Regions from separate parts of the Anaerobacillus sp. ABD4_527 genome, predicted to be linked through region 3. Evidence: riboswitches for the same ligand, from Rfam matches in the RefSeq annotation. Region 3 holds a riboswitch; each other region holds the start of a gene.

Region 1 (7,007 bases), 250 kb from region 3:
AGGCGACGCTATTCAATTTGTTAATCGTTCATTTTATTGGGGGATTATTGCGCTAACGGCTGGAACGATTTTAGTGGTGTTAAAAAGTGGCTTCCTAACCTTATTGTTCGAAGGTTTTTCTAAGATCCACCGAATGATTGTGCCTCGGTCACGTTCTATGGAACGTGTCGATGAGCAGGTGAAGAGGGACCCGAGTTTTACAGATTGGAAGGAACGAGTGCTCGTAAGTGGAATTCTTATATGTTACGGAGCAGGCACTGGACTTACAGGAATGTCAGTAGCAGGCGTATTTCTATTTATTTGAAACAATGAGGAGAGGTGTTTAGATGAAAACAAAGATAGAGAAAGAGGAACTTCAAGCAACATCACTATATGACCTGGTATTTGTAGGAGACCCGCAGCTTTCTCCTGACGGGAAAAAAGTGATCTATGTGAAGAAAAAAATTACTGAGGATCGAGAGTATGCTTCTCATCTCGTCATGATCGATCGTGAGAGTGGTGAAGAAGTGGCCTGGACATCGCCCGGGTCTCGCCATCTTGATTCTTCTCCAAGATGGTCTCCTGATGGAAAGGAAATCGCGTTTGTTTCAAACCGTTCGAGAGAAAACCAAATATGGATCATATCTGCTTTCGGAGGTGAGGCCGAACAAGTAACCTCTCTAAAAAATGGAGCAAGTCGCCCGGTGTGGAAACCTGACGGGACTGAACTTCTCGTGTTGAGTGAGAGCACTCCTAAAGGTGGAGATGAGAAGGAAGAAAAAAGAAAGAAAGCACTCGTCGTCGAAGAGCTGCATTACAAAGCAGATGGAAAAGGTTTTCTTAATGGGAAACATACACAGGTCGTCGTAATCGATCGAAAGACTGGGGATGAAAACTGGGTGACGGATGCTGACCTGAATCACTCGGACGCTAGCTGGTCTCCTGATGGTAAACAGATCGCATACGTAAGAAGTAGACGGGAAGAGAAAGGTTCATATGTCCAATCGGATCTATTTATTCAGAATCTTGGAGAAGGATGTGAAGCTGAGCGGCTTAATTCTGAAGGAAGTAGTTTCATAGCTCCGCGGTGGTCTCCAGATGGTTCATCACTATCTTACATTGGACATAACTTTGAGTATGAGAGTGCGACTCTGAATAGAGTTTGGACGGTTGAAATTGAATCGAAAACATTGACGTGCCTTACAGAAACAATCGACCTCGAGTGTTCAGATGTTCTCATTTCAGATCTCCACTGGGGAATTGAGCCGTCTGGAGCGGTGTGGAACGAAGACGGCAAGGCACTCTATTTCCTTGCGAGTGAACATGGAAACACAGGAATTTATTCCATTTGTCTAGATGGCACCCTTCGACAAATAGCGGGGGGTGACAGGCACCACTACGCACTTCACGTAGCGGGTGGTGAAGCTGCAGTAGCGATCAGTGATCCGGTGAATGTTGGTGATATCTATACGCTATCGTTAGAAGGAGAAAGCTCGATAGAAAGAATCACTTCCTGTAATGAAGAGGTGTTGAGTGAGAATTCGCTTTCTACTCCACAACCGTACACGTATGAAAGCAGAGATGGACTGAACATACAGGGGTGGATCATGAAACCGACTTCCTTTGAGGAAGGGAAACAGTATCCGACAGTATTAGAAATTCACGGCGGTCCCCACATGATGTATGGGAATTCATTCATGCACGAATTTCAGCTTCTTGCATCAAGAGGATATGCAGTAGTCTATACGAATCCTCGCGGTAGTCAAGGATATGGTCAGGAGTTCGTGAATGGATGCCGTGGCGACTATGGTGGCGGCGACTATGACGATGTCATGGCAGGTATAGAAGCAGCTGTCGCGCAAACGAGCTTCATAGATTCTGAGAATTTGTTCGTTACCGGCGGCAGCTATGGCGGGTTCATGACGAACTGGATCGTTGGAAAAACAAATCTATTTAAGGCGGCTGTAACGCAGCGATCGATCTCCAACTGGTTAAGCTTCTACGGAGTAAGCGACATAGGTTATTTCTTCACTAAGTGGGAAGTGGGAGCTGACCTCGATGAAGATCCAACGAAGCTATGGGATCATTCACCGTTGAAATATGTTGATAAAATCAAAACACCGCTTCTTATTCTACACAGCGAACAGGACTACCGATGCCCGATCGAGCAAGGTGAGCAGTTGTTCGTTGCGTTGAAGCACCGTGAGAAAAAGACGAAGTTTGTGAGATTCCCAGAATCAGATCACAACCTTTCAAGAAACGGACATCCTGAGCTAAGGGTAGAGCGTTTGAACCATCTGGTCGGCTGGTTTGATGAACACCTCGAAAGCGAGAAAAATTAATCGACAAAATGTGAGGGGTGCCAGGCACCGCAAAGCGCACCGGTACCACGTAGAAAAAGCACTTGACGTTCGGTGAGTGAGGTACTATACTGTTGAGAATAGTTAAACAATCTGAATAATTCAAACTCTTATCAAGAGTGGCGGAGGGACTGGCCCATTGACGCCCAGCAACCATCTCAGTTCGTGAGAAAGGTGCTAATTCCAGCAAACGAGCGATCGTTTGAAAGATGAGAGAGAGTTACATAATGGAAAACACCCAACTCTCTCTGTTCAGCAGGGAGAGTTTTTTTGTTTATGGGGTTGAAACAAAGGAGGGAACCGACGCTCTGGTGATATCGTACGTTTACGTAATTTAGTGCAAAGACGCTTTAAATGAATATAGGAGAGAAAGGGAGTTAAGAGAATGAAGAAACTATCGCTACTAGTAGGTGCATTATTATTAATTGTCGCAGCAGGGTGTTCTGGCAGTGCAGAGTCAGGCAACTCAACCGAAGGGCCGCTAAAGGTAGGGGTAACAGCCGGTCCACATGAAGATGTGATGAAGAAAGTAAAAGAAGTTGCTGAGAAAGATGGTTTTGAGATCGATGTCGTGGCGTTCAACGATTATGTTATGCCAAACAAGGCTCTTGATGAAGGGGAACTCGATGCGAATGTTTACCAGCACGAACCGTATTTAAATGATTTTGTTGAAGAGCGTGGGATGGAATTATCTAAGGTTGCGACGACGATTAATTTTCCGATGGGCATCTATTCCGATCAATATGAGAGCCTTGATAATTTGAAGAAAGGTGACAAAGTAGGATTACCGAATCACTCTACTGGAGAACCCCGAGCCCTCATGTTGTTTGAGGAAGCAGGGATCATTGAATTAAAAGACGGTGTAGGAGTTGAAGCAACGATTAAGGATATTGAGAAGAACCCGTTGAATCTTGAGTTTGTTCCTCTTGAAGCATCGCAGATTCCAAGGCAACTAGGTGAGCTTGCCATCGCTGCGATCAACACGAACTATGCGATGGAAAGCGGTCGGGTTCCAACTGAAGATTCTCTCGTAATGGAACCAGAAGATTCTCCTTGGGTGAACGTAATCGCAACAAAAACCGAGAATAAAGACGACGAAAGAATCAATAAACTAGTGGAATATTATCAGTCAGATGAAGTTAAGAAGTTTATTGAGGAAGAATTCAACGGCTCAGTCATAGCATCCTGGTAATTTCGGTAAAGGAGAGAAGGAAATGATACGACTAGAAAATATCTCAAAAGCGTTTCAAACCGGAACTACTATTACGAAGGCTCTGGATAGCGTTGACCTTAACGTTGAAAAGGGAAAGATCTATGGTGTGATCGGTTATAGTGGCGCTGGTAAAAGTACCCTCGTTCGAACGGTCAATCTGTTAGAGAGACCAACAGAAGGGAAAGTGTTCATTAATGATGTAGAGTTAACCGGTCTATCAGCTGGCAAGTTAAAGAAAACACGTCAGCGAATCGGAATGATCTTTCAGTCGTTCAATCTATTAAAAACGGGGACGGTTTATCAAAATATCGCCATCCCCCTTAAGCTCACTGGGGTTTCAAAAAAGGAGATCGATTCCCGAGTAAGAAAGTATCTACAGATCGTAGGACTAGAAGATAAGCGCGACGTATATCCTGGACAGCTCTCAGGCGGGCAGAAACAAAGAGTTGCGATTGCCCGTGCGCTAGCGCATGAACCGGAAGTTCTTCTGTGTGATGAAGCAACGAGCGCGCTCGATCCTGACACAACGGAGTCGATTTTATCTTTACTCGAGCAAATCAACCAGGAGTTCGGACTAACGATTCTACTCATTACACATGAAATGCACGTGGTTCAAAAGATTTGTCATGAAGTGGCCGTGATGGAAAACGGACGCATCATTGAACAAGGACTCGTTGTTGATCTATTTAGTAGACCAAAGACGCCTACGACGAAACGATTCGTACAATCGCTGTTTCAAGATGACGTACCTGAATCCCTCGTGAAGAAGCTGGAGTCGAAGGGACAAATCGTGACGCTTTCCTTTGTAGGAGAGTCGTCAGGAAAGCCTGCACTTGCGCTCCTTAGTAAAAACTTTGATATTTATCCATCTATTCTTGCAGGGAATATCACGCAGCTTAAGGATCAACCTTTTGGTAGATTAGTTGTTCATCTTGAAGGAGAAGAGTCAGAAACGAAGAGAGCAGTTATGTTTTTAGAAGAACGGGGAATTTTTGTAGAAGGGTATGTACCGGAGGTGAACGCGCATGTCAGCTAAGATTTCGGAATTTATCGATTTATGGGGGGCAGATATTTGGAGTGCAATCATCGAAACGTTCCAGATGGTAGGAATCTCGCTGTTGATTTCCGTGCTATTAGGATTACCACTCGGTGTGCTTCTCGTGCTAACAAGACCTGGGAAGGCGCTAGATAACAAGATACTATTTCGATTGTTAAACGCTGTGATCAATGTGATCAGGTCCATCCCGTTCATCATCTTATTGTTTTTCATCCTGCCTTTTACAAAATTTATCGCAGGCACTACGATTGGAGTGAAGGGTGTAATCGTGCCGCTCGTCGTCTTTACTGCTCCATACATAGCAAGGTTGATGGAGTCCGCTCTTCTTGAAGTGGATCGAGGAGTCGTTGAAGCCTATGAGGCGATGGGGATTAAGACGCGCCACATCATCTGGCATGTACTTGTAAGAGAATCGCGTTCTTCCATCGTATTAGGGCTTACCATTGCAACGATTGGTTTGATCGGAGCCACCGCGATGGCAGGGCTTGTCGGAGCAGGTGGATTAGGTGACCTTGCGTATCGATATGGGCATCTTCGTTACGAAGTCGACGTGATGTACGTAACGGTGTTCTTACTGATCGTACTCGTTCAAGGGCTTCAATCTCTCGGTAATGTAATGGCAGCACGGCTTAAGAAGGACTAGACTTGCGAAAGGAGTTTTCTTATGGAACCAATTCATGTTCGAGCAACCCCGGGGCACTATCAGTGTCACCAAGGTGTTTTGGATGAACTTCCAGATCGATTAGAGCAAGGTGGGTTCCAAAACATCTTTCTTATTCACGGAGAAAAATCTTGGGAAGCAGCTGCTCCTTATCTACCTGATCTCTCCCGATTCAAAGCAGCGTATTCGAGGTACAGAGGAGAGTGCTCAAATGCTGAGATAACAAGGCAAGCTGAGCTCGCTCGACTTCATGGTGCCGATCTTATAATCGGTGTGGGAGGTGGTAAGGTTCTTGATGTTGCAAAAGCAGTAGCGAATGAACTATTGATTGAAACTGCACTTATACCTACGCTCGCTTCAACATGTGCAGCGTGTACGCCTCTCAGTGTGATTTATTCAGAGGAAGGAGAGTTCCAAAAACATATTGTTTACCCACGAAGCACGCACCTTGTTTTAGTGGAACCTGAAATTGTGCTCGACTCACCGCCTGAATTCTTACGTGCAGGGATTGGAGATACACTCGCAAAATGGTATGAAGCGAGAAGCATCATCGAAACGCTTCCTTCACATCCTGTACCGATTCATTTTGCGTATGTTGCTGCGAAAAGCTGTCGTGATGTGCTGTTAGAACATGGTGAAAGTGCATTGATCGATCAGAGAAACAGCCACCTAAGTGAATCGTTTATAAAAGTGATTGAAACGAATCTCTTAACAAGCGGCATGGTAGGAGGTTTCGGCGATCAGTATGGGCGGGTTGCTGGAGCGCATGCCATCCATAACGCATTAACACATCAGCCTGAAACACATTCTTTTCTCCATGGGGAAAAAGTGGCATATGGGATACTCGCCCAGCTCGCTTTAGAAGAGCGGTGGGACGAGATCAAAGAGTTGATCCCTTTCTATGAGTTAGTAGAGTTACCATTATCACTAGCTGGACTTGGTTTCACTAGCGATGTCCAGGCTAAAGTTGAAGCGGTATCTAAATATGCAACAAAAGAGGAAGAGACGATTCATATTACGAAGCAGGTATCACCTGAGGAACTGTCCAATGCGATTTTAAAGCTCGAAGAAATGACGAAAACAGTGACGTGATAAAAAGACCCCTGGATCTAAGAAAGATCCAGGGGTTTATATATGGTATTGGTGATCGGAAAGCCGGTCGATGTGACGGTCGCGATGTTTTCTAAATGCTTCCTTGTGTTTTGGTTGTGGTTTGAAGAAATTCTTCATTAGAAATATCATAGTATACCCTCCTTTTATCTTTCATCTTATTCATTTAACAGCCTGTTTATTAAAGATTCTCCGGTAGCTCTCTCCTGTGTTACCTCTCTCTTTCTACTTCCAGTGTACGCAGAAATTAGTTGGATTAAACCGGTCACGAGGATGGTTTTGTATCAGTCCATAGTCTGATATTTTCTTCGACAAATAGCGGGGGGTGACAGGCACCGTTCTTGAACTGAAGGAACTTTCTTGTAGGTGTCGAACTATTCATAGAGTTGGTTTATATAATGGGGGCGAAGCAGAAATGAAATGGAGCAAGCTACTTGTTTTGACACTTGTGGTTGTAAGTATGGTTTCATGTTCGTCTAAAGCTTCTACTAACCATGACAAAACAGATACGCTGCATTTGATTCCAGAGGGCTTCGAAGGTCAATTGATCACCGTCTATAATGTAGAGGGAGCACCAAAGTTGAAAAAGGAAAAAGGGTTCACCGTCATTCGTTACGATAAGAATGG
Region 2 (7,007 bases), on a different contig from region 3:
CTGATAAGCCTGAGGAAAACGAAGGCGGCGGCATGCCTGACATGAGCGGCATGGGCGGTATGGGTGGAATGGGCGGTATGATGTAAGGTTCTCCTTACATTTTCCCCTTCTGAAACAACCCATTTAAATCAAGAGCCAACTTCCTTATAAAGGAGGTTGGCTCTTTCTTTTTTTATTAATCACTTGAATTAATTCTAAAAAATAGTGAAAAGAAAAGCCTCTCAGCTGTTTAAAACCCTGAGAGGCTTTTATCATATCGTCCACCATAAATAATCGTTGTATAAGGGTTATTCATATCACTCCAACAATAATAACTCCTCGGTGAATCTTAAAGATAGCACTGATCCCCACTTTTTAATGAGCCTTTCAAGACTGAGTGAGACCCCTAAAAAAGTGAGGAGTCTCCCAGCTACCACCCTGGGAGACCAGGCTAATCATTTGAACTACCCTGCGACTTTTTCCTATAAGAAAAAAAGTTGCCTATAGTAAAAGTAACCGAATAATGTTCGGAATGCAAATGATAAGTTAGAAAATGTGTACTTATGATTGATGGTGCCATGAACTTTCGTATTTAGTTAGGCGTGTAAGAGTCATGGCCTAGCGAATTGGTTTTTACAAGTAAAAATGTCCAGTTGGCTCCTCATAAAAATAGATGACGAACATCTCGTTCGTCATCTATTTTTTATATATTAAGTTCCTCCACCAACGTCTCCAAATTCCCCTTCAACCGCTCTTTCGCCTCTTCATCCAAAATAAACTCATTCCCCTCACCACGCTGAACATGCTGGTCGATCACATACGCACCGCTAAGGAGATTCGTCGCTCCAAGAGAAGAGAGTACAGGCTTAAGCGCATAATCGATCGCAAGGAGGTGCCCGAACGATCCACCGATCATCAATGGAAGAACGGCTTTCCCTTTCAATCCTTTTTGAGGAAGAAGATCAAGGTACGTCTTCAATATCCCTGTATAAGCAGCTTTATAAACAGGCGTCAAAATAATAACGGCATCCGCTTTTTCTACTTTTTCGTTCGCTTCTAAAATCGCAGTGCTGCTAAAGTTAGCGGTGATTAAATCTGTAGCGGGTAAGTCGATGACATTGATTGATTCATAGGAAATCGACTGCTCCTTTAAATAACTTTCTGCATAGTCCTTGATTCCTTTTAGTCTCGATTGAAGGGAGTTTCCTCCGTAAATAAGTACAACATTGCTCATTGTTTTCACTCTCCTAAACTAGTGTCATCACATTTTTCTAACACATACTTAGTCAGCAAACACGCTGTTTGCAAGACTATACACAATCGCATCGTCTGTCGGCGGGTTATGAAGTCCTGCGCGTACATTTCGGAAATGGCGCTGTAATGGGTTGCTGGCAGACAGGCTTCTAGCACCGACCACGCGCATCGCTAAATCTACGACTCGGTTCGCACTATTTGTTACGATATGCTTCACGGCTGCTAAGTCCGCTCCCATATGCGGGCGCTCTTCAGGGTTTTCACTCCATCTCTTTGCGACAGCATAAAGAACTTCTCGAGCGTTGAATAGCTCTAACTGCATCTCGCCGATCTTTCTCCTTACTTCTGGCACGTCTTTTATCGGTCCAGGAAGTGTGGAAGGGGAGAAGGAGGAGGCGAATTCGACCGTGTAATCCATGGCTGAAGAGGCGATGCCAAGGTAAACGGCTGGAATCTGCAGGTACCATCCTTTCGGAGATGCTTTGTGGTTCTCCTCAATTACCAATAGATCTTCAGGTTTAACGTGGACGTTATGTAGCACGAGATCATCACTCTTTGTCCCTTTCATGGAGATACTGTCCCACGTTTCCTCAACTTGTACGCCTTCAAGCTTATGATCGATCAGGACAAACCCTTTCTTACCGGTTTGATCAACGTCAGCTGTGACGATGGAGTAATCAAGCGCCACGGCCATCGACGTAAAGGATTTTCGTCCATTGATGATCCAGCCCTCCGGCGTTTTTGTAGCAGTCGTTTGAGGAATCCCGCCGCGTGAAGGACTGCCGGTCGCTTTTTCAGTTTGCGCAAGGTTGAGTAGTGCTTTTTCGTTTACGATCAAGTGGCACACTTTTTCGAAAACCGCTTCATCCCAGGCTCGCGATTCAGCGATTTCTAAGATAACGCCAAGCTGCCAGCCGAGGGACAGTGCCGTCGGACCATCACCTGATGCGAGCTGTTCTTGAACTTTCAAGAACTCGTACAAGTTAAGACCAGAGCCTCCATATTCTTTTGGTACAGTGAGTGATAAAAAGTTCCTTGCCTTTAAATCTTCGAAGTTCTCGTAAGGAAACCTTTCTTCTTCATCATATTTTGCAGATCTACTTTTAAAAAGTTCAACGAGTTCAGTGAGTTCTTCCTTCAAATCAGGCTGCTTTTCAGTTGCAAATGGCATCGGTATCCTCCTTTTTCTCTATACAAAAAAAGTCTACTTTCAGCTGAAAGTAGACTTAGGCTCATCAAAATTCGAACCATACAAGCTTCATCTTTCAGACAAAAAGTCTGCTGGAATGAGCACCTTGCTTAAGATAAGCGGTTGCTGCAGGATCGTTGGACCAGATTCCTCCCCTGACTCTAGATAAATGTATGCGGTAGTGCGTTAAAGAATAGAATACGGACAAATAAACGCAATGTCAACAAGTAATTAGAAAAGAAATAATTTTTTGATTTTTTGTTGACAGGGAATCGATCGGTGCTGTATATTCATCGTTAAATTCAATAAAACAAACTTTCTTATCAAGAGAGGTGGAGGGACTGGCCCTTTGAAGCCTCGGCAACAGACTCGGTTGAGTACTGTGCCAATTCCAGCAAGCGATGCTTGAAGGATAAGAAAAGACAGTTGCTTTTTCACGGCCTCTTCTTTTCTTATGAAGAGGCCTTTTTATGTTTTAAAAAAGAGTGGAGGTTCAAAGAGATGAGTAAACAAATCATTTTGAATGCGTTCGACATGAACAGTTCGATGCACAATTCACATGGGCTATGGAAGCATCCAGAAAGTCAGCGTCATCAGAGATACAAAGACTTAGACTACTGGATCGACCTTGCTAAGACATTAGAGAAAGGGAAGTTCGATGCGGTCTTCTTTGCAGATGTTCTTGGTGTTTATGATGTGTACCAAAAGAGTAAGGATCCTTCAATCCGTGATGGATTGCAAGTGCCGATCAATGATCCCGCACTTCTTGTCCCTGCGATGGCGAGTGTGACCGAGCACCTTTCCTTCGCTGTTACGGTCAGCACGACGTACGAAGCACCTTTTGGAAATGCGCGCAGATTTTCGACGCTTGATCATCTAACAAAAGGGCGAGTTGCCTGGAACGTCGTTACCTCTTATTTACCGAATGCGGCACGCAACTTCGGACTTGAGAAGATGATTCGTCATGATGAGCGTTATGATATCGCTCATGAGTATATGGACGTGTCCTACAAATTGTGGGAAAGGAGCTGGGAGGATGGTGCTGTGGTTGAAGATCGAGAAGCTGATACGCTTGTTGAGCCCGACAAAGTTCATGAAATCAATCATGAAGGTCACTATTTCAGTGTTGAAGGACCGCATCTTAGTGAACCGTCTCCGCAGCGAACGCCTGTGATCTATCAAGCTGGGACATCAGAGAAAGGGCGAGAATTCGCATCAAAGCATGCGGAGTGCGTGTTTGTCGGAGGACCGACTCCTGAGAGAATCCACTACTATGCCGATGATATTCGTGAGCGTGCCGTCAAGCATGGAAGAAATCCAGATCACGTGAAAATTTTCTCGTTTTTAAGTGTGATCGTAGGTGAAACGACTGAGGAAGCAGAGGCGAAGTTTGAGGCGTACAACAAGCTATGGAGTGCTGATGCAGCAAAGGCTCAATACGGTGCGAGCGGCTATGATGTTGCAGAGTTTGAAGAGATGGACCTTGATGAGCCGTTTGAATATAAGAAATCAACAGAAGGCGGTCAGTATAAAGCGGCAACGTTGACGAAGGATGCGCCGAAAAAGCTGACGGTAAGAGAGGTGTTGAATCGCTTTGAATCGATCGACCGCAACAGCGTGATCGTTGGTAACCCTTCTGATGTAGCAGATGCGATTCAATTTCAATTCGAAGCTTCAGGAGTAGATGGATTTAATTTGAACCACCTCGTAACGCCTGGAGACTTGGAAGCTTTCGTAGAATTAGTCGTACCAGAACTACAAAAGCGTGGTCTTTATAAAAAGGATTATCAAGAAGGTACGCTGCGTGAAAAGCTCTTCAACAAAGACGCAAGACTGCCAGACGACCATCCAGGAAAAAACTACGCTTTTCGTAAGGAAGTCGTGCGATGATCGAACTAAGAGAGATTACGAAAGAGTATGGAAAGAAGGACAAGATCGTTGCTGTCGATAACGTTTCTCTTCGTGTAGAAAAGGGAGAAATCTACGGAATCGTTGGGTATAGCGGAGCGGGTAAAAGTACGCTTCTACGTTTTATAAATGCTTTGGAAAGACCGACGACAGGATCAGTACACGTTGACGGAATCGACTTGCTATCGCTATCGAATAAAGAGCTTCGAAAAGCAAGGCAATCGATCGGAATGATTTTTCAAGGATTCTATTTGGTTGCTTCAAAAACAGTCTATGAGAACGTCGCATTTGCACTTCTGGCTGCTGGAGTTAGTAAAAAGCAGATCGGTGAAAAGGTCGATCATTTATTGAGCGTAGTTGACCTTGCTGATCAGAAGGAGAAATACCCGTCACAGTTGAGCGGTGGTCAGAAGCAAAGAGTGAGTATCGCGCGGGCTTTAGCAAATGATCCGAAGGTGTTGCTGTGTGATGAGGCGACGTCCGCTCTAGATCCTAACACGACAAAATCCATTCTTTCATTGCTGAAAGACATCAATCAAAAACTTGGGATTACGATCGTCATCATCACGCATGAAATGGAAGTGGTGAAGGAGATCTGTCATCGCTGTGCGGTCATGCGTGAGGGAAGAGTCGTGGAGTCGGGCACGACGTTCGATATTTTTTCGGATCCAAAAGATGCATTAACAAAAACGTTCATTCAGAACGTACTAGAGTTCCATCTTCCTGATTCGTTGATCGAACATGTACAAGGGAAGCTAGTGAAGCTCATGTTTCTCCGCGATCTAGCAACGGATTCGGTCGTTTCCGATATGCTGCAGAGGTTTAATGTGAAAGGCAACATTTTGCATGGAAAAGTCGAATACATCCAGGAAACGCCGCTCGGTGTGTTCATCATGGATGTGAGTGGAGAGGATGCTGAAGTGTCTCGAGCGATCGCTTACTTAGAGAAGCGAGTAAACAACGTGGAGGTGATCAACGATGGACCACATTATCGAGCTCTTGCCTGAACTGAACGTCGCGTTTTTTGAGACGTTGATCATGGTTGGAATCGCTTTGTTGTTTGCTGTTTTCATTGGTCTCCCGTTAGGGGTCATCCTCTTTATCACAGATCGAGGGTTGTTTTTAGAAAATAAATGGGTGAAACAAGCGGTCGGCATCATCATCAACTTGATTCGTTCCGTCCCCTTCATCATCTTGCTCGTATTCTTGCTTCCGGTAACGAGTCTTCTGTTGGGAACGACGATTGGACCTATGGCAGCTTCTGTTTCCCTTTCCGTTGCAGCGATTCCGTTTTATGCAAGAATCGTAGAATCGGCTGCTCGTGAGATCGACAAAGGTGTGATTGAGGCAGCCGTAGCAGCGGGTGCTTCACCGTGGATGATCATTAAACACATCGTCTTGCCAGAGGCGAAGCCTGGATTGATCACAGGGCTCACGATTACGGCGATTAGTTTGATCGGCTACTCGGCGATGGCTGGAACGATCGGCGGTGGAGGAATCGGGGATCTTGCGATTCGCTACGGATACTACCGTTATGATGATACGGTCATGTTCACGACCGTCATTCTATTGATCGTCATCGTTCAGCTCGTACAGTACTTTGGTGATTTTATTGCGAAAACAGTAGATAAGAAATAATGGATGGAGGCTTTTATATGAAGAAAAATACGATCGTGATGATCGTTCTCTTACTAGTAGTCGGTGTATTATCGGCATGTGGGGACAAGAGTAGTGAAGCGAGCAAGTTAGAAAAGAAAGAATTGATACTCGGAGGAACGATTCCGTATAGCGATATGCTAGAAAAGGGTGTTAAACCTTATCTTGAGGAAAAAGGGTACTCGGTTACGATCAAGGAATTTAATGATTATGTTCAGCCAAACCTAGCCTTAAAAAGCGGGTCGATCGATGCCAACTTGTATCAGCATGAGGTATATATGAAGGCATTTGCGAAAGAGAACAATATGGACTTAAGCGGTGTGATTCGGGTGCCTACTGCTCCGATCGGAATCTACTCGAACAAGTATGATTCGCTAGACGAGATTGAGAAGGGGAGTACGGTAGCAATCGCTAATGATCCAACGAACCTTGCACGTGGTCTAACAGTTCTACGTGATAATGGCGTCATCGAATTTGATGACGATGTTGATCCTCTAAAAGCTTCAGTAAAAGACATCACGAAGAACTCGAAAGACCTTGTCTTTAAGCCTGTTGAAGCAGCGCAGCTTCCAAGAACGCTCGATTCAGTCGATGTATCGGCAGTGAACGGTAACTTTGCGATCGCGGCAGGTATGGACCTAAACGATGCGATCGTGAAAGATAAGCTTCCTGAGAATATCATCAACCAGGTTGTTGTGAACACGGCAGATAAAGATGCGCAGTATGTGAAGGATATTGAAGAAGCAGTAAGATCTAATGAATTTCGAAAAGTCATAGAAGAAGAGTTCCAGGGCTTTCATCAGCCTGAGTGGTTTAAACAAAAATAACAGTCTGCGAAAGGCTTCGGTTTTGAACCGAAGCCTTTTCTCGTTCCCGACACCATGCTTTGTTTTTGTAATTGTGTGAAAACATAGTAACTTACTAACGTGTTGTTTCCTATTTTTGTTACAATAAGGATATGAGTACTTAGACATTATGTTTAATAGGTAAAGATACCTATATCGAATACAACTACCTTGTA
Region 3 (7,007 bases):
ACACGGTTCAGCGCCCGATATCGCTGGTAAAAACCTTGCCAATCCACTAGCGATGATCTTATCTGCATCCATGATGTTAAACCATTCGTTCAATATGAAGGAAGAATCTGATGCGATCGATAAAGCTGTGTTGGAAGTTCTTGAAGCTGGGTATTTCACAACTGATCTTGCGGGTGTTGGAAAGCGAAGTCTAAGTACTGATAAGATGGTCGATCAAGTTATCTTTCAATTAGCAGAAGATAATGCTACGGCTGGTATCATGGAAGCTTATGCGTGACAGTGAGGAGGATGGGTGTGGAGCCAAAAACAATTATAGAAAAGATCTGGGAAAAGCACGTTGTGCATAGAGAAGAAGGCAGTCCAGATTTACTTTATATCGATTTACACCTTGTACACGAAGTAACATCTCCGCAGGCTTTTGAAGGATTGCGTATGAATCAGCGGAAGGTCAGACGTCCTGATCTGACCTTCGCTACTATGGATCATAATGTTCCAACGATTGCGCGGCATATCATCAACGATCCTGTTTCAAAGGTACAGATGGAGAAACTAGAAGAAAATTGCAAGGAATTTGGGGTGGAAATTGCTGATATTAACCATCCAGACCAAGGAATCGTCCATGTGATTGGCCCAGAACTAGGGTTGACTCAACCAGGCAAAACAATCGTTTGCGGAGATAGTCATACCTCGACACACGGTGCTTTTGGAGCACTTGCATTCGGGATTGGAACGAGTGAAGTCGAACATGTTCTTTCAACTCAAACTCTTTGGCAATCCTCTCCAAAAACAATTGAAGTCCGAGTGAATGGTCACCCGGGCGCAGGTGTAACGGCGAAGGATATCATTCTTGCAATCATAGCGAAGTTTGGAGTGAATGCTGGAACAGGTGCTATTCTTGAATATACAGGTGAAGCAATTCGAAAGATGTCGATGGAAGAGCGGATGACAATCTGTAACATGTCGATAGAAGCCGGTGCTAAAGCAGGATTAATCAGCCCTGATGAGGTAACGTTTGACTACCTAAAGGGGAAAAGGCATGTTCCACAAGGAGAGGAATTCCAAGCAGCGATATCAGAATGGAAAAACCTTGCTACTGATGAAGGCGCAACGTATGACGACGTTTTAGAGATCCATGCTGATGAGATAGAACCTCAGGTTACGTGGGGTACGAATCCATCTATGGGATCATCCGTCTACGGTAGAGTGCCTTTTCCAGAGGACTATGAAGATCCTGCTGATCAAAAAGCAATCGCACAGGCCTTAACGTATATGGGGTTAACAGCTGGGATGGCAATTCAGGATATAGACATCCAACATGTCTTTATCGGATCTTGTACAAATTCTAGGATTAGTGATTTAAGAGCCGCAGCAAATATTGTTCGTGGAAGGAAAGTACACCACAATGTTCGAGCGCTAGTCGTGCCAGGTTCTAAATCTGTTAAAGAAACAGCGGAAGCAGAAGGACTAGATCAAGTGTTTATTGAGGCCGGCTTCGAGTGGAGAGAAGCGGGATGCAGTATGTGTCTTGCGATGAATGACGACATCGTTCCACCAGGAGAGCGATGCGCTTCTACATCGAACCGAAACTTTGAGGGACGGCAAGGAAATGGTTCTAGAACGCATCTAGTCAGTCCTGCCATGGCAGCCGCCGCTGCTTTGGAAGGCAAATTTACAGATGCAAGAAAAATGAAGCAGCCTGTCGTGTAAAGGAGTGAAATCATGGAACCTATCAATGAATATACAGGTGTCGTCTATCCTCTAGAAAAGGTGAATGTGGACACAGATCAAATAATACCAAAGCAATTTCTGAAGCGGATCGAGCGACAAGGGTTTGGACAGTTCTTATTCTATCATTGGCGTTTCGATGATGATGGACTCGCACGGTCTGATTTCTCTTTAAATGAAGAGCAATACAGGTCGGCTTCAATCCTAGTAGCTGGTAAAAACTTCGGCTGCGGCTCATCGAGAGAACATGCGCCATGGGCTTTATTAGACTACGGATTTAGAGTGATCATCGCACCAAGCTTTGCAGATATCTTTTACAACAACTGTGTGAAAAACGGTATCCTTCCAATCGCTCTTCCTCAAGAAACCGTTGCAGAATTATTTACAAAGGCAAGCGAAGGTTATTCACTCACTGTTCAACTCGAAAACCAATCTATTAGTGATAACGATGGGCTACACGTATCGTTTGAAATCGATCCGTATTGGAAGGAAATGTTGTTGAACGGGTGGGACGAAGTATCTAGAACCCTTTCACTTGAGGATAAAATCGAGCAGTATGAAAATCAAAGAGCGTAAATAAGATAGCATGTTTTCTCCGTATAGAGATACAACTGAAGCATTGGCGCGAGCGCTGTATGGATTGCAGCGCTTTTACGCTGTCAGAAAAGAGGGCTGATTTTAGAGGAGCAGTTGAAACTCTGGCAGCTAGTTTTATTTAAAAATTCGGACTTTTTACTCATCGATTGACACACTAAAAGTCCCATGCTAGAATTCGATTTAGTACTTAACTAGAGTAACGTGTTAATAACTAAATATCTCTTATTCAGAGAGGTGGAGGGACTGGCCCTATGAAGCCCGGCAACCGTCAAACAGCGTGTTTGAGAAGGTGCCAATTCCTGCAAAGCAAATGCTTTGAGAAATGAGAGAAAGACATCGATTTCAAGTGCCTTTCTGCTCATAGCGGAAAGGCATTTTTTATTTCAAAAGGTTTTAAAATCAACCTATTGTGATGGGACATCGTAAGGTAAAAGGATGTGTGCAAATGATTGAGTTAAAAGGTATAAAGAAGACGTTCTTTGCAGCCTCTGGACCAGTAGAAGCGGTGAAGAATACTGATCTTACAATTGAAAAAGGCGAAATTTTCGGAGTTATCGGATATAGTGGCGCTGGAAAGAGTACACTTATCCGCATGTTAAATCTACTTGAGCGACCAACTGAAGGTAGCGTAACAGTAGATGACAAAGCATTATCTAAGTTGAATAACAAGGAACTTCGTCTAGCAAGACAAGAAATCGGAATGATTTTTCAGCATTTTAATATTCTCTGGTCACGTACTGTAAAAGAAAATATTGCGTTCCCTCTTGAAATATCGGGTGTGCCGAAAGAGAAAAGAAAAGCTCGAGTGGACGAGTTGATCAACCTCGTTGGGTTATCGGGAAGAGAAGATGCGTATCCATCTCAACTAAGTGGTGGTCAAAAACAGCGAGTTGGGATTGCGAGGGCACTTGCTAATAACCCTAAAGTGTTACTTTGTGACGAAGCGACATCGGCCCTGGATCCGAAGACCACAGATAGTATTCTCGACCTATTAAAGAAAATTAATAAAGAGCTAGGACTAACGATCGTGTTGATCACTCATGAAATGCACGTGATCAGAAAGATTTGTCATCGTGTTGCGGTCATGGAAGGTGGCAGTGTTGTTGAAGAAGGTCCAGTACTTGATATTTTTCATCATCCCCAGCAGCCGATCACCCGTGACTTTGTAAATCAGCTGAGTGAGCCTGAGGAAATGAAAGAATCGATTACACACCTCACTGAAACTGCAGAAGGGACTCTCGTACAATTTACCTTTGTAAAAGGAGCTACGGGTTCACCTCTTGTAACGAAGTTAATCAGAGAGTTTCAGATCGAAGTGAACATCATTCAAGGGAAGGTCACCCATACTCAGGATGGTCCTTATGGTAAGCTATCGGTCTTACTAAAAGGAGAACAAGCTGCTATTGATAAAGCACTGAGCTATGCACGTGATCAGAAAGTAGAAGTAGAGGTGATTCCAAATGCTTAGTTCACTATTTCCTAATGTACGTTGGGAAGATATGTGGGAAGCGGCATTACAAACGATCTACATGACCGCGATCTCTGTATTCGCAACGTTTATACTCGGCATTGGACTCGGCCTGCTGCTTTTCTTAACTTCAAAGGGAAACGTCTGGGAAAATCGATATATTAATGGTTTTGTTGCAGGGATTGTAAACCTGTTCCGTTCGATTCCATTCATCATTTTAATTATTTTGCTTATTCCACTATCTGTATACATTGTTGGTACGATGCTGGGAGCTAATGCTGCATTGCCAGCACTTATTGCAGGGGCTGCCCCTTTCTATGCACGAATGGTCGAAATCGCTCTAAGAGAAGTAGACAAGGGAGTGATCGAAGCATCCCAAGCTATGGGGGCTACGAATGGCCAGATTATTTTTAAAGTGTTGCTTCCTGAAGCGATGCCAGCATTGATTTCAGGAATCACAGTAACTGCGATCGCTCTAGTGAGCTATACAGCGATGGCAGGTGTCGTTGGGGCTGGAGGATTAGGAGATCTCGCATATCTAGATGGTTTCCAACGAAATAATCCCGACGTGACGCTTGTCGCAACTGTATTAATTCTCGCTATTGTAGCAGTTCTTCAGGTTATTGGAGATGTTACAACGCGAGCTATGGATAAAAGATAAGATATAAAAAAGGAGAGAGAAACCATGAAAAAACTAGTACTACTTTTGTCAGTTGTTGCACTTGCAGCTTTAGCAGCTTGTGGAGGCAATAACGGTGGTAACAGCGAAGGCTCTGAATCAGAAAGTGAAGAAACGAAACTAGTTGTTGGTGCATCAAACGTTCCACACGCTGAGATTCTAGAAAAAGCACAGCCGCTTCTTGAGGAAGAAGGAATTACTCTTGAAATCGAGCGCTTCCAGGATTACATTCTTCCGAACAAAACGCTCGCTAACGGTGAGTTAGATGCGAACTACTTCCAAACAGTGCCTTATATGGAGCTACAAATGGAAGAAAACGATAACTATGATTTCGTAAACGCTGGTGGAATTCATATCGAGCCGATCGGTGTCTATTCACAGGAATATGAAAACCTTGATGCACTTCCTAAAGGTGCAGAAATCATCATGAGTAACTCTGTATCAGACCATGGTCGTATGCTTCAATTGTTAGAAGCAAAAGGTCTAATTAAAATCAAAGAAGGTATCGATCCAACAGATGCACAAGTTGAAGATATTGCTGAAAATCCAAAAGACCTTACCTTTAAAACAAACGTTGAAGCTTCCCTTCTTCCTCAGATCTATAAGCAAGGCGAAGGCGATGCTGTTATGATCAACACGAACTATGCGATCGATGCTGGCTTAAATCCACAAGAAGATGCAATTGCACTTGAAGGGTCTGACTCTCCATACGTGAACGTCATCACTGTTAACAAAGGTGATGAGGATAACGAAGCTGTAAAAACTCTTGTTGAGGTTCTCCGTTCTGAAGATATTCAAACCTTCATTAAAGAAGAGTATGATGGAGCTGTTGTTCCTGTAAACGAATAAATAGCAAGAGGGTTCTCCATATTGGAGAACCCTCTTTTCTATCATTTGTTTAAGAGTACAGGTTTCATCGCATCAGTCAAAGTCTTTGCTGAATGATTTAGCTGATCCATTTCTTCACGAGTAAGATCTAGTTCAATAACTTCTCTTATTCCATTTTTATTAACAATGGCTGGTACACCAATATAAAGGTTCTCTAAGCCATACTCTCCTTCTAACAAAGTAGAAACGGTAAGAATAGAATTTTCGTTACGTAGAATGGCTTTTGTTAATCGGAGAAGTCCCATAGCAATACCAAAATGTGTAGCACCTTTGCGGTTGATGATGTGATAAGCGGCATCACGAACATCAGTGAACAAGGAATCAAGCTCTTCTTTCCCATTCGGGTAATCTTCAATTAATGAAAGTACAGGTCTACTACCTATAGTAGCGTGACTCCACACTGGTAATTCAGTATCACCGTGCTCTCCTAAAATGTAGCCATGAACATTTCTAGAATCTACATGAAAATACTCTCCCAATAAATATCGGAATCTTGCCGTGTCTAAAATCGTTCCGGAGCCAATGACTCTCTCTTTTGGAAGTCCTGAAAATTTCCATGTAGCATAACTAAGGATATCAACGGGATTCGTAGCGACAATGAATATTCCATCGAACTTACTTGCCATCACATTATTTACGATTTCTTTAAATATCTTCGTGTTTTTATCGATCAAATCAAGTCTAGTCTCGCCAGGCGCTTGATTCGCACCAGCGGCAATCACAACGATATCAGCATCACGACAGTCGCTATAATCACCTGCCCAAATTTTCATCTGCGCACCAAAAGGAATGCCATGATTAAGGTCCCTTGCTTCTCCTTCAGCTTTTTCTTTATTGGCATCAATCAATACGAGCTCATTTGCAACTTCTTGATTAAGCAAAGAAAATGCATAGCTAGTCCCTACGAACCCTGTTCCAATGACAACAACTCGTGTTGTTTTACCTTCAAACATATCATCCACTCCTTTATTTCTTATAGTTATATCTTAACGAACATTTCCCTTTATTCATGTGATAAATCTCACATATCGTTTAAATTTTTTTCTCTTTAAATTTATGGATAGCATTGTGATTGTCTTCTCATACTAACTCTGAATAATTGAAGGAGGAATGTGACGTGACGCAAGAACAACAAAATACAAATTTTGCACAAACAGCATTGCATGACTACAAGGAAGGTCTTGGAGTCTTTACTGAGAAAATGCCCCAAATAGCTAAGAAATATAATGCTTTTACAGAAGCTTGTTTTAGAGAGGGTGCGGTTACTAAGAAGGAAAAGCAGATGATTGCTCTTGGAATCTCCATTTTCTCTCAAGATGAGTATTGCATCATCTACCATACGAAAGGGTGCTTAGATCAAGGATGCACGGAAGAGGAAATCCTCGAGACAGTTGGAGTAACTGCAGCTTTTGGTGGAGGAGCTTCCATGAGTCAGGCTGTAACCCTCGTTCAAGAATGTATTACGGATCTTAATCAAATGAAGCATTAAACAACGAGTTTCTTCCATTATATATATGCACGGTAATGGAATTGCTTCTTAAACGAAGGAAAGATAAGATTTATACTTTTCAATATATTCAAAACATAGAAGAGCAGGTTATTTCCTTTGTAATTGGTGTATATGGCATTTGTAGGCGACTGTATTAAAGT

What was found. A riboswitch is a leader RNA that binds a small molecule or an ion and turns the genes downstream of it on or off. The one in region 3 is predicted to bind S-adenosylmethionine.
Region 1: linked by a shared signal. The riboswitch ahead of ACXAHI_RS10220 (MetQ/NlpA family ABC transporter substrate-binding protein) and the one ahead of ACXAHI_RS08980 (methionine ABC transporter ATP-binding protein) in region 3 are both predicted to bind S-adenosylmethionine.
Region 2: linked by a shared signal. The riboswitch ahead of ACXAHI_RS20670 (LLM class flavin-dependent oxidoreductase) and the one ahead of ACXAHI_RS08980 (methionine ABC transporter ATP-binding protein) in region 3 are both predicted to bind S-adenosylmethionine.

The regions. Positions count from the first base shown of each region.
Region 1 covers NZ_JBSWXZ010000001.1:1,970,782-1,977,788, reverse strand. The annotation lists gene ACXAHI_RS10230 (DUF3899 domain-containing protein) at 1-304, shown strand, start outside; gene ACXAHI_RS10225 (S9 family peptidase) at 327-2,321, shown strand; SAM riboswitch class I at 2,447-2,555, shown strand; gene ACXAHI_RS10220 (MetQ/NlpA family ABC transporter substrate-binding protein) at 2,725-3,531, shown strand; gene ACXAHI_RS10215 (methionine ABC transporter ATP-binding protein) at 3,554-4,588, shown strand; gene ACXAHI_RS10210 (methionine ABC transporter permease) at 4,578-5,252, shown strand; gene ACXAHI_RS10205 (iron-containing alcohol dehydrogenase family protein) at 5,274-6,362, shown strand; gene ACXAHI_RS10200 (DUF6843 domain-containing protein) at 6,796-7,007, shown strand, end outside.
Region 2 covers NZ_JBSWXZ010000010.1:13,896-20,902, forward strand. The annotation lists gene groL (chaperonin GroEL) at 1-86, shown strand, start outside; gene ssuE (NADPH-dependent FMN reductase) at 683-1,213, opposite strand; gene ACXAHI_RS20665 (acyl-CoA dehydrogenase family protein) at 1,262-2,404, opposite strand; SAM riboswitch class I at 2,489-2,594, opposite strand; SAM riboswitch class I at 2,740-2,841, shown strand; gene ACXAHI_RS20670 (LLM class flavin-dependent oxidoreductase) at 2,924-4,312, shown strand; gene ACXAHI_RS20675 (methionine ABC transporter ATP-binding protein) at 4,309-5,337, shown strand; gene ACXAHI_RS20680 (methionine ABC transporter permease) at 5,309-5,968, shown strand; gene ACXAHI_RS20685 (MetQ/NlpA family ABC transporter substrate-binding protein) at 5,986-6,813, shown strand.
Region 3 covers NZ_JBSWXZ010000001.1:1,721,621-1,728,627, reverse strand. The annotation lists gene leuB (3-isopropylmalate dehydrogenase) at 1-277, shown strand, start outside; gene leuC (3-isopropylmalate dehydratase large subunit) at 295-1,707, shown strand; gene leuD (3-isopropylmalate dehydratase small subunit) at 1,720-2,301, shown strand; SAM riboswitch class I at 2,542-2,651, shown strand; gene ACXAHI_RS08980 (methionine ABC transporter ATP-binding protein) at 2,768-3,790, shown strand; gene ACXAHI_RS08975 (methionine ABC transporter permease) at 3,783-4,451, shown strand; gene ACXAHI_RS08970 (MetQ/NlpA family ABC transporter substrate-binding protein) at 4,476-5,318, shown strand; gene ACXAHI_RS08965 (L-lactate dehydrogenase) at 5,360-6,310, opposite strand; gene ACXAHI_RS08960 (carboxymuconolactone decarboxylase family protein) at 6,475-6,846, shown strand.